DNA from 3 places in the Brucella cytisi genome. Region 2 is predicted to be linked to each of the others. Evidence: predicted binding sites of a transcription regulator. Region 2 holds the regulator's gene; each other region holds the start of a gene.

Region 1 (4,213 bases), on a different contig from region 2:
TCCCTTGTATTCTTTTGTCAGTCTTATATATTGGACTGTATTCTTATATTTAAGACGATATCGCATGACATGAGTTTTGGCAACCTGCGTCAGAACGGAAAGGTTTATATGGCTTCGACACAATCTGGCGCTGCTACACGGGTCATGCGGAAGCCGCGCGAACGGGGAGTGGATCGCATCCTCAAGCTTTTCTCCTATCTGCAAAGCAATGGTGGTCCGGCACGGTTGGCCGCGTTGCCCGAAGCACTCGACGCGCCAAAATCCACGATCTACGATCTCGTCAACATTCTGGGCGAGTCCGGTTTACTGGAGGTTCGGGACGCGCAAGTCTATTTCGGCAAGGTCATGCAGATTTACGGCGCCAGCTATCTGCGAGCCAACGATGTTGTGGCGCGTGGACGAGAAATGGTGGACCATCTGGCCAGGGAGACTGGCGAAACTTGCGAACTATGTATCAGGTTGCGAGGCAAACAGGTCATCGTTCATGCTCGCCCGGGTTCCCGCCCGCTGCGTATCAGCTCTGAAGTCGGGTCGCAGATTCCTATCCCTTGGACAGCGTCGGGCCGGCTCATGTTATCACAGCTGTCGGAGGGGGAAATCGAGACCGTTCTGGAGCCGGAAGACCGGTTACTATCTGACGGCAGCGCTCTGGACGTTGCCGCTTTCATCACTGAGTGCCACGCTCACCATGGCAAGCGGATCGCACGAACCGTCGGTGCGATCAATAATTTTACTCAGTGTCTGGCCGCTCCTCTTATAGATTCAAGGGGATACGTTGAAGCTACCATCTGCTTTGTACTCCCTATTGATATTCCCGAAGCGAGAAGACGGATACTCGAATCCAGGCTTGGCGAAGCAGCAAGCAGCATTTCCTTTGCGACCTCGGGTTAATGAAGCTGTCTCCCGCCTTGTTGATTTCGACGTTAAAACCAACCGACTAACCAGACGCCTTTGCGAGATGACAAATTGCGAGGAGGCGTTATGACATTGTAGGGCCAGAACCGAATTCCGGTCGCGATTCCTATCAATGTCGGGGCCTGTCTCACCCGGAAGGCCAAAGCAACGGATCAAAAGCTACGTGAAGCGGCACGTCCCCTGGAAGCCAGTCGAGGCAAACCCCGCATCGACGCAAAAGGATTGCGGGTCCCAACGGTCAGAACCACGGAAACGGGAGCCGCAATCACATTCGCACGGCGGGTAGCAATAGCGATACGCCCATCCGGTTGACGGACCTTGTGGCCGATATTGACCGGATGACTGGCTTCAGTTTCTTATACGAGCACCTCCAGACCGGTCGGTCACTTTCCGGTCTGCGGGTATTCCATCCGGTCGTATCCGCGACCGCAAAACCTTTCAATCCGGGCTTCCGCACTATACCTGGTTGTCGCCGCCATCATTGATGTGAACACAATCTGCACCGGCCGCGTCAAAGATGCCATGCCCAACACGAGACGGTCATTCCGGATTATCTGCTCTCAAGCCTGTCGCCAAAGGGAGGGAGGACACCTGGTGTAGAAGCGACAGAAATTTGCGACAGATCATGATGGTGTTTGACCACCTTTAGAAACACGATATGTGTTCACTTTTTGTTCAGTTGAATGTATCACTCTGAGTCGAACATTACCCAGTTTGAAAGTGACCGCCCTGATGAATATAGCGGCTCCTGACTACCTGTCCCGTCTGAATTCGCAACAACGCCTTGCTGTAGAGCACGGCGTGAAACAGACCGCGGCTCCGCTCCTTATTATTGCCGGGGCCGGTTCGGGTAAGACGAATACTCTCGCTCACCGCGTTGCTCATCTTATCGTCAATGGCGCGGATCCGCGTCGTATTCTTTTGCTGACGTTTTCGCGACGTGCTGCAAACGAAATGATTAGTCGCGTCGAGAAAATAGCGACAGCAGTAATGGGCAACGAGGGCAGCGTGATGATCGGTGCCCTCCACTGGTCTGGTACCTTTCATGCGATAGGCGCACGGGTATTACGTGAGTACGCACACCAGATCGGTCTTGATCCGTCGTTCACGATACATGATCGTGAAGATTCTGCGGATCTGATGAACCTCATTCGGCATGAGTTGGGTTTTTCCCGCCAGGAAAATCGCTTTCCAACAAAATCCACCTGTCTTTCAATTTACTCGCGGACGGTCAATTCCCAGAAATCGCTAACGAGCGTTCTCAAGGAGGCTTTTCCTTGGTGCAGCAGCTGGGAGGAACAGCTCAAAGAGCTTTTTGCTTCCTATGTTGAAGCCAAGCAGGTTCAGAACGTCCTCGACTATGACGATCTTCTGCTGTACTGGGCCCAAATGACGAGAGAGCCAGAAATTGCGGTCGAGCTTGGTAGTCGTTTCGATCATATTCTGGTGGATGAATATCAGGATACCAACAGTCTTCAGTCTTCTGTTCTTCTCGCACTCAAACCCAACGGCTGCGGATTGACGGTGGTAGGCGATGACGCCCAGGCTATATATTCGTTCCGCGCAGCTACGGTTCGCAACATTCTCGAATTTCCCGGATACTTTCAGCCGTCTGCATCAGTTGTCACTCTTGACCAGAATTACCGCTCGACGCAGCCAATCCTTGAGGCTGCGAATGCGGTGATCGATCTTGCCTCCGAGCGTTTCACGAAAAACCTTTGGTCGGAAAGGCAATCCATCGAAAAGCCAAGACTTGTAACCGTCACAGGTGAAAACGAACAGGCGGCCTATGTAGCGGAACATGTTCTGGCCAATCGCGAATGTGGTATGAAACTGAAATCACAAGCGGTTCTCTTTCGCACGTCTCACCACAGCGGGCCGCTTGAGGTAGAACTTACCCGCCGCAATATTCCGTTCGTGAAATTCGGAGGGCTCAAGTTTCTCGACTCAGCCCACGTAAAGGATGTGTTGGCGGTGCTGCGTTGGGTTGAGAATCCTCGCGACAGGGTTGCCGGTTTCCGCGTTCTTCAGCAATTGCCGGGGATTGGTCCCTCTTCCGCTGCCACCGTTCTCGATCTTGTCGACGGGAGAAGCCTTGATGAGGTCCTCTCAGGCTTTACGCCACCATCGCGTGCAGCAGCTGGCTGGCCAGAGTTATATCAACTGGTGGCCGATCTGACGATTGTGCACGGCGACTGGCCTCTGGACTTCGAACGCGTGCGACTATGGTATGAACCTCACCTCGAACGAAATTACGATGATGCCCCTGCACGCCTTGCAGATCTGGTACAGCTGGAACAGATCGCTGCATCTTACCCCTCTCGAGAGCGGTTTTTGACCGAACTGACGCTCGACCCGCCGAGCGTGACGAGCGATCAGGCGGAAGGAACACACAAGGATGAGGACTATCTTATCCTTTCGACAATACACTCAGCCAAGGGGCAGGAATGGAAAGCAGTTTTTTTGCTCAATGGCGTCGATGGCTGTATCCCGTCGGACCTGGGTATCGGCGTCAAGGACGATATCGAAGAAGAGCGACGCTTGCTCTATGTCGCTATGACCCGCGCTAAAGATCACCTGGATATTATAACACCGCAACGATTTTACACATATGGCCAATCAGCCAAAGGGGATCGACATGTTTATGCGGCGCGTACGCGGTTCATCCCTCATAACATTTTACCTCTTTTCGAACGGACAGTCTGGCCGAAGGCGGCGTCAACAGAGACCCCCAGCAGCGGGCGACCTGGCCAGGGCCTGATCGATCTCCGCAAGTGCATACGCGGTATGTGGAAATAAAAGATCAGCTTTTAAATTCCACCGTAACAACCATACCCAAAGTCTTCCCGATATCCGCCTCTTCTCCTGAATGGCGAAAAAGCTGGAAACGGGGTTAAACGATCTGATGGCGCTGTCATGTCTGGATGGCGCCTGTTTGGCAATGTGATTTTGGTGATGTTTTAGCTTTGCGGGTCGGGTGCAGTCATGTCTCCGGCCTGTTTTTACGGCACGATATGACCGCTGGCCCTGATGTTGTCCGCGAGAACCGATCCCTATCATATTGTCGTGCTGTTGATGCGCAAGACAGCACCGCGGGTTCTTCGACTCGTGCGGTCCGTTCCGCTTTTCTGTCACATCATACCATCATCACTCCGCCAACTGTGGTGCCCCGAAAGGCAAAGCTTCTTCGCTTCTGTATACCTAGACTGAAGCCGGTGCCCGGTGATCAGGCAGAAAGTCCGGCTGGAATTGTATATTCCGCGCCATGATCGCCCAGGCAATGCGGGCAATCTTGTTT
Region 2 (4,213 bases):
GCGTCTGAAAAAGTCTGGAATCGGGACATTCCTCATCGGAGAGAGCCTCATGCGGCAGGCCGATGTTGCAGCAGCTACCCGTGAACTGCTGTCTGGCAAGGCTTGACTGATGATGTCCAAACTCACCCATATTGACCAGACCGGCGCTGCCAATATGGTGGATGTTGGTGCCAAGGACGAGACTGAACGACAGGCTGTGGCCGAAGGCTCGGTCAGAATGAAGCCGGAAACGCTGTCGCTCATTCTGGAAGGCAACGCTGCTAAGGGTGACGTCATTGGCGCCGCGCGTCTGGCTGGCATCATGGCGGCTAAAAGGACCGCCGATCTGATTCCCCTCTGCCATCCACTGATGCTGACCAAAGTAGCTGTCGAAATCGAGCCGGATCAGACATTGCCCGGTTTTCGCGTTCGTGCGCTGGCCAAGCTCAAGGGGCGCACCGGCGTGGAAATGGAAGCCCTCACCGCCGTTTCTGTCACATGTCTTACGATCTATGACATGGCCAAAGCCGTCGACAAACATATGGAGATCGGCGGCATCCGCGTTACCGAAAAGAGCGGCGGTAAATCAGGTGACTGGACAGCATAAACCGCTAGACTTTGCTCTGGATCAACTCATCTGGACAGATTCTGTGGTCTAGACGGGTCAACAATTCAGTTCGAGAGGAAACGCCATGTCCCTTCTCCCGGTCGATGAAGCACTGGCCCGCATCCTGAAATCCGCAGAACCGCACGGCAAAGAGCAGGTCGCCTTGTCAGATGCAGGTGGGCGCGTGGTTGCAACACCTGTTTTGGCACATTTTCTGCAGCCGCCGTTCGACGGATCGGCCATGGACGGTTACGCCCTGATCGCGCCAGACAACATCTCTTATCCCGTCGAGTTCGACATCATCGGCGAGTCGGCTGCGGGAAATCGTTTCGAAGGTGAACCGGGAATTGGTCAGGCGGTCCGGATTTTCACCGGCGCGCCACTGCCCAAAGGCACGGATACGATCGTCATTCAGGAACACACTGAGCGCTCGGGTAACCGGCTAACCGTTCACGAAGGCATAGAACCGGGACGACATATACGCCGCGCAGGCCTCGATTTTTCACCCGATAACATCGTTATTCCGAGCGGGCGGGCGCTGGATGCTGCGGCCCTGTCGCTGGCAGCGGCCAGCGGCAATGCGAAAATCGACGTGTTTCAAAAGCCCCAAATAGCAATCATTGCGACCGGCGATGAACTGGTTCCACCGGGGGAAACACCCGGAAAAGACCAGATCGTTGCATCGAACAGCGTTGGAATCGCCGAGATAGTAAGACGAGCCGGCGGGGCGCCACATGATAAAGGGATCATTCCGGATGATCCTGCCAAAATCGAACGGGCAATAGCAGACAGCCTGCAAAGCGGCATCGACATTCTGGTGACGATCGGTGGCGCTTCCGTCGGTGACCGGGATTTTGTGCATGGAGCACTGCAGAAACAGGGCGTCAATCTCGACTTCTGGAAGATCGCCATGCGGCCCGGCAAGCCCCTGATGTATGGGCGCATCGAAGTGAACGGCAAGATCGTGCATGTCATCGGCCTGCCGGGTAATCCCGTCTCGAGCCTCGTCTGCAGCCTCGTTTTTCTCCGTCCGCTCGTCGCCAAGCTTGCCGGAATGAACCTCGATGCCGATATCCGACCTGCAAAGCTGGGCACTGACCTGCCTGCGAATGACCACCGCCGCGATTATATCCGGGCCACAATCGAATCAAACCCTGATGGAACGCTGACAGCCAAGCCATTTCCGGTCCAAGATTCGTCCATGCTTTCAGCTCTCGTCGGTTCAAAAGCGCTTCTCATCAGGGATGAAAACGCTCCTGCTGCCACTGTTGGCGATGATTGTCGCGTTCTCATGCTGTAGATCGAGCGCAATTCTCAGTGTCACTAAAGCTTGAGAAAACAGATCTAAATCATCATAAAATATATGTTATTCGAAGCAGCATCTGACACGCCTTGCCCGTGATGGTCTTGCCCTGAAATATTCCGTTCAATCTCACCCTGAGCGTTAATGGTTTTAAAACCATTGCAGAACAAGACTGGAACATATAGTGTTCGTTCTGGTTTTGTTTTTCTCGATTCTTGGCCGGGAGGGTGTCGCGCATGTTAACCCGTAAACAGCACGAGCTTCTGCTGTTCATTCATGAACGTCTAAAAGAAACGGGCATTCCCCCGTCTTTCGATGAAATGAAGGAAGCGCTCGATCTGGCTTCAAAATCGGGTATCCATCGTCTGATCACCGCCCTTGAGGAGCGTGGATTTATTCGCCGTCTGCCGAACAGGGCGCGTGCGCTTGAGGTGTTACGTCTGCCGGATTCCATCGCTCCGGGCCTCAATACACAAAAGAAGTTCGCTCCCAGCGTTATCGAAGGCAGCCTGGGCAAAACGCCTCCGCCACCGGCACGCCCCGCCCCCGTGGCTACCAATGACGACACGTCTGGAACTGTGTCCGTACCGGTCATGGGGCGAATTGCTGCGGGTGTACCGATTTCAGCAATCCAGAATCAGACACACTCCCTCAGCCTTCCGCCCGAAATGATCGGTGCGGGCGAGCATTACGCGCTTGAGGTCAGAGGTGATTCAATGATCGACGCCGGCATTTTCGACGGTGATACCGTCATCATTAAACGCGGTGATTCAGCAAACCCCGGCGAAATCGTGGTGGCACTTGTCGATGACGAGGAAGCGACTTTGAAGCGCTTTCGCCGCAAGGGTGCATCCATCGCTTTGGAAGCCGCAAATCCGGCATACGAAACCAGAATATTTGGCCCGGACCGCGTTCGTGTACAGGGCAAGCTTGTGGGCTTGATCCGCCGCTACTAGATCGTAGTGTAGCCGGTTTTGGAGATAAGCTCCGAGTTCAAACAATGGAGCGGCTCCAGTTAAGAACAGAAACGTGGAACCGCTCTTTATTTAGTTGCAGCGCGTTGGTTCATCGCTAACACCTGATGAACAAACTCCAGCATTTTGAGCGGAGTGGGATTTTGGCTTGTACTCGCGCTCGGACAAGCCACGTGCTGGACGCGAATGGATGCGGTGCAAATGCCAGGGGCGACTTGGCGCATCAATTGCATAGGTAATTCGGTCCTCCGGCTGCCATTTAGATGTTTGCTGGCTCATCCCGGGCTTTGCGACTTCGTAGATGTCGCCCGATACAGCTTTGAAAGATCGGTTTTGATCTGGCCTTTCTCCGAGCCTGATCTCGACTGCTCCCTTTAGTGCCAGTTCCTGCTTGCTGATACTCAGGATAGTGGAACGTTCGCACGCCAGATCTTTGCCGGAAACGGCGAGAATAACCACATCGCCGATATTGCAGGCTATTTCCAGCATCGCGACATCTGCGGTGTAGGCTAGTGTACGACCATCACACAGACTGATCGTGCAAAGTCCATCTTCGCATTCGAACCCGTCCCCATCAGTTCGCTTTTTGTTTATGCCGGATGGCGGCGCGATGAACTCTTCCACCAGATAAGTGGTTTTCCAATTGTCGATTGTGAACTGTGACTGTCGGCTTCGATTGACTGCGAACTTCCCGTCTGCGAGCCGAACACCCACCAGTTTGGCATCTTCCGAGATCACGATGTCAGGAAAAGGCTCTCTGACGAAAGCAGCAAACCCCAGAACGATGAAGGGCAGCGCCAACGCCTTCAATCTGGTCGACAGAACAACAACCAGAACGAGCGCAATGGCCCAGAGAACGATAGTGAGTGCGGGCATGGCCCCAGGATTGCCATCTGGTGACCACTTTGCAACAAAGGCAGCAATGTGCCTGACTGCAAAAATACCCCAGCCCATTATCTGCAAAGGCACCCAGTCCAGTTGCAATGGCATCAGCACAAGACCAAAGACGGCAAACGGCATCACGAGAAGAGCTATTACAGGCTCAGCGGACATTTCCTACCAAGCCGAACGGCGCTGTATTGTTGAAGTGATAAGCTGCAAAAATCCCGCTCGCCAGTCCGGCAATGAGCGAAGTAGCCGCCGCCGCTGTGATCGGCTTCAGGATTTTTCCAGCGAAGCTATAGGCGGTCTTCCCACGTTTTTCCGTGCCAGCCTGCCTGATCGCGTTGCGCTCGCTCCACCAGGCATAACCGGCAATCAACGCAGCCGTAGCCGAAAAAGACATTTGAAAACTCGGTCCCAGTATCTCATGCGGCGAAATTGCAATCATAGCGATGGCCGCAATCGCCA
Region 3 (4,213 bases), on a different contig from region 2:
CCTGTTTACCGGACTGTTCTGGACCGGCATCAAGGCGCAACAGCTTGGCCTGATTGACGGGCTGGGCGATATGCGCAGCTTCCTGCGCAAAACCTACGGCGACAAGATCAAGCTCAAGCTCGTGGAACAGAAACGCGGCCTTCTGGGGCGCAAGATGCCCGGCGTTGATATGGCGCTCGGTAATCTTGAACCGGCTTCCGTCGCCGCGCATCTCGGCGATGGGCTGCTTTCGATAGCCGAAGAAAAGGCACTTTGGGGCCGCTATGGCCTATAAAAATAAAGCGAAGGCGAAATTCAGCAGCGATTTTCGAACCAAAGCTTTGAATTCCTTCGTTTCACCATGATATGGTGTCTGAAAGTGGGGTGGGCCGCTTCCCGCCCCTTCATGAACATCCCGCATTTCGACTTTTGCGATCCGGCAATCCGAAATGCGACCCTTAAGGACTTGAGGCCATGCCCCAGCTCATTTTTCTGCTGCTGATCATCGCCGCCGCCTGGTACGGCTACCGCTCGTTCAAGCGTGAAGCCTCGCGCGTATCCCAGCGTGTGCGTCAGGCAGAAAAGGAAGCGCAGAACCGGGCTCACGGAACACTCGTGCAAGACCCTAAAACCGGCGAATATTACGTCAAGAAGGACTGACCTTTCCACCACGAACAATTGCCGGCGAAGCGGTGCGATCGCCATGTTTTCTCGCGTCCCGGTTCCCTAGCAGACATGACCCATTCTACGACAACCGAAACGCCCGCAAATGCCGGGTTCGCACATGTGGTGACGCGTCTTGCCCCAGCCAAGATCAATCTCGCGCTGCATGTGACGGGGCGTCGAGATGATGGCTACCATCTACTCGATATGCTGGTGGTCTTTGCGCGCTATGGCGACCTCATCCGTATCGAGCACTCCGAAAAGGACAGCTTCACTGTCAGCGGTCCTTTTGCAAAGGGCATACCGCTCGATGGCGGCAATCTGGTTCTCAAGGCGCGCGACGCCTTGCACGAGCATGCACAAAGGGCTTTGCCGCCCGTCGCCATTCATCTGGAGAAGAACCTGCCGATTGCGTCGGGCATAGGCGGCGGATCGAGCGATGCCGCAGCAACGCTGCTCGCACTTGATGCGTTGTGGGGGCTTGGTCTCGGTTTCGAGCAACTCGCCGCGATGGGGCTTACCCTTGGCGCCGATCTGCCCATGTGCCTGCATGGCGCATCGAAGGGCACACCATTAGCCGCACGTGGCATCGGTGAAAGCCTGACCCCGGTTGCGGGATTGCCAGCCGTGCCCATGCTCCTCGTCAATGATGGAACCGCTGTTGCAACGCCGGATGTCTTTCGCGCACTCGACAAACGCGACCATCCAGCGCTGAAATTCGCCTCCCATGCAGATATTGCCCCCCTTTGCGCCTATCTGGAGACGACCCGCAACGACCTTCTGCCTCCAGCCCTAAAACTTGCCCCCCAGATCGGTGACAAACTTGACCTGCTTCGCGCAAGCGGATCGCTTTATGCGCAGATGTCCGGTTCAGGTGCGACCTGTTATGCGATCTTTGAAGATATGGCTGCTGCAGAGCGCGCAGCAGCGCAACTTTCCGCCGAAAGACCCGACTGGTTCGTCATTTCGACCTATAGTGCCCCTTCTCCAAAATAATTTCTGAACGGCTCTCCCAACCAAAAGCCTGAAAATGCCCTATTGTTCACTTGGACAATACATTGGGACAGACTGTTCGCTCTTTTTGAGAAAACCGCCTTTTTCAGCTGCATCAGAACGACGAACAAACGCCGCTCCATCTTCCACGGAGATAGGAAAATGAAAAAGATTGTTGTTGCTGCCGCTGCCCTCGCTCTTAGCGCCGGTGCTGCTTTCGCTGAAAACCCGCATCTCGGCGAACCTGCCAATCTCTATGCGAACGACCGTACGCCGGTCGCAACGCAGAGCCAGAAGCTCTCGACTACGCGGCTCCTGCCTCGATAGAGGCTCCAGTCCATCAGGATGGTTCGGCTCATCGCGTTGGCGATACTTCGCCCTCCTCTCACCAGAACTAATCCGGTCGGCATGTATGCCGAAAAAGGCTAAGCTTCAGGTTTCACCTTTCTGTTTTGGTCAGTCTTCGTCGGGCGGCAGAATGGGGTGTTTGAGGCGGACAGACCGTAAATGTTGCGGAAGCTGATCAAACGCCACGCTGTCGAGCAATAGCGGCTTTACAAGGTCCAACCGGACTAGGAGCCCGGCATCAAGTGTCGCTTTGCGGCCAACGATTTTCCGAACCAAACCGAAACCGCCATCTTCCGGCAGTGAAAAGCGCGCGGCGGCGCCATCATTATCCATGTGACGGCGGAGGACTTCCTCCCACCCCTCCTGCGGAATAGCGCCCGGTTTCAGCAATAGTACCCACTGCGTTCGAATTTCATCGAGCGCAATCTCAATATCCGTTTCAGCATAAAAGGCGCAGCCTGCACCTAGTGCGACGAGAGCGGTTTCATCTGACGATCCCCGGTCGATAACGGTAACACGACGCAGCAGCCCCTCCACGACGGCAGGCACCAAAGCCGAAAGCGTGTGGGCTAGCGCTCTTTCAGAATTCAGGGTTTCAATGACGACAGACAACATGCGCGCTTCATATATCAAGAACGCGTGAACGGGAAGCTGCTGCTCGTATGTTCTTGCTTTGTTCTCAATCTTGGGATAGGAATAGATTCATCAAAACAGAGTCGCATGGCAGCACGGCACGCGCAACAGAACAGTTCTTAGCCCTGAAAGGGTGTGCTGTTTCCCGGTTTGCTTTCGCCGTGATTGCACAGGGAGACGAAGATGGAAGTGATCCAGCAGGCAGATATCATCAAACAGGCCGACCGGGCTGCCTTCGGTAACGGGCGCGCGGATCACGCCAACGCGATGATCGGTGAGGCAGGCCTGCGCATTGATCACGCCCGCAGGCGCGGACGCGGCGCGGGCATCAACCCTACCGGACGCTTCGAACCGACAACGCGGCATGATTTCGATGATGGTTGGACCACGCTTGAGGAACTACCGCCGTTCAAGACCGATGTGCAGATCGAAAAACCGCGCACGATCATCACCCGCAATGATTCACCTGACATCAATTTCGACCGCTCGATCAATCCATATCGCGGTTGCGAGCATGGCTGCATCTATTGCTTTGCCCGACCAACCCATAGCTATATGGGGCTTTCTGCTGGTCTCGACTTCGAATCCCGCCTGTTTGCGAAACCGGATGCCGCGCGCCTTCTGGAACGCGAGCTGGCCAAGCCCAGTTATCAGCCGAAAACCATCGCTATCGGCACCAACACTGATCCTTATCAGCCGGTCGAGAAGAAATGGCGTATCATGCGCGAAATTCTTGAAGTGCTGGAGGCTGCCAATCATCCGGTTGGCATCGTGACAAAATCTGCTCTGGTTGTCCGTGACATCGATATTTTGAGCCGCATGGCTGAGAAAGGGCTGGCCAAGGTCGCCTTGTCGGTCACGACGCTCGATGCTCATCTGTCCCGTACAATGGAACCACGCGCCTCTACGCCGACGCTGCGGCTTCAAGCCATCCGCAAACTGGCCGATGCGGGCATTCCTGCCTCCATCATGATGGGCCCGGTCATTCCGGGCATAAACGATCACGAGATCGAACGCATTCTGGACGCCTCTTATGCACAAGGTGCACGCGAGGCAGGCTATGTTTTGCTGCGCCTGCCGCTCGAAGTAGCACCGTTGTTCAAGGACTGGCTGCTGCGCAATTATCCAGATCGTTACCGTCACGTCATGTCGCTGGTGCGTTCTATGCGCGACGGCAAGGATTATGACGCCGAATGGGGCAAGCGCATGCGTGGCACAGGCCCCTACGCCTGGCAGATCGGACGCCGTTTCGAGATAACCGCGCGCAAGCTAGGCTTCAATGCACGTCGCCTTCAGTTGCGCACCGATTTGTTCGAGCCAGTCGAAAAGGGAGGCAAACAGCTTTCGCTATTTTAGTAGAAGCACACATAGAGGCTCCAAAAGGCGAACTTCACCTTGGACTGGTGTCGCCTTTCAAACTGAATACCCTATCAGTCGACAGCTCAACTCCCGTCTGACTTCGTGTCGGACGGAGGGCTACCTGCTTTCACGCCACCATCCTCGAGCAGGGCCCTTGCGGAGAATCGGAAGCAATGCGAGCATAGCCGCCAAATGAAATGCTCGGCTTCTGATTCTCCGCTCCTCTTTGATATCCCAC

What was found. The regulator LexA, encoded in region 2, represses DNA repair genes until DNA is damaged. The targets are predictions, from matches to a motif close to TGTTCNNNNTGTGTTCNG.
Positions count from the first base shown of each region.
Region 1: the regulator LexA is predicted to act here: its motif matches at 1,577-1,594, upstream of AAE521_RS24365 (ATP-dependent helicase).
Region 3: the regulator LexA is predicted to act here: its motif matches at 2,647-2,664, upstream of AAE521_RS05225 (glycosyl transferase).

Region 1 covers NZ_JBCAUP010000036.1:44,345-48,557, forward strand. Annotated here, with positions in the region: gene AAE521_RS24355 (IclR family transcriptional regulator) at 109-891, shown strand; gene AAE521_RS24365 (ATP-dependent helicase) at 1,648-3,714, shown strand; partial or broken gene AAE521_RS24370 (IS110 family RNA-guided transposase) at 4,117-4,213, opposite strand, start outside.
Region 2 covers NZ_JBCAUP010000002.1:97,037-101,249, reverse strand. Annotated here, with positions in the region: gene trpC (indole-3-glycerol phosphate synthase TrpC) at 1-106, shown strand, start outside; gene moaC (cyclic pyranopterin monophosphate synthase MoaC) at 110-586, shown strand; gene AAE521_RS02720 (molybdopterin molybdotransferase MoeA) at 672-1,886, shown strand; gene lexA (transcriptional repressor LexA) at 2,126-2,845, shown strand; partial or broken gene AAE521_RS02710 (ComEC/Rec2 family competence protein) at 2,936-4,213, opposite strand, start outside.
Region 3 covers NZ_JBCAUP010000004.1:131,952-136,164, forward strand. Annotated here, with positions in the region: gene AAE521_RS05205 (S49 family peptidase) at 1-274, shown strand, start outside; gene AAE521_RS05210 (membrane protein) at 454-639, shown strand; gene AAE521_RS05215 (4-(cytidine 5'-diphospho)-2-C-methyl-D-erythritol kinase) at 715-1,638, shown strand; partial or broken gene AAE521_RS05220 (hypothetical protein) at 1,798-2,033, shown strand; gene AAE521_RS05225 (glycosyl transferase) at 2,092-2,598, opposite strand; gene AAE521_RS05230 (PA0069 family radical SAM protein) at 2,800-3,972, shown strand; gene AAE521_RS05235 (ribonuclease HII) at 4,168-4,213, shown strand, end outside.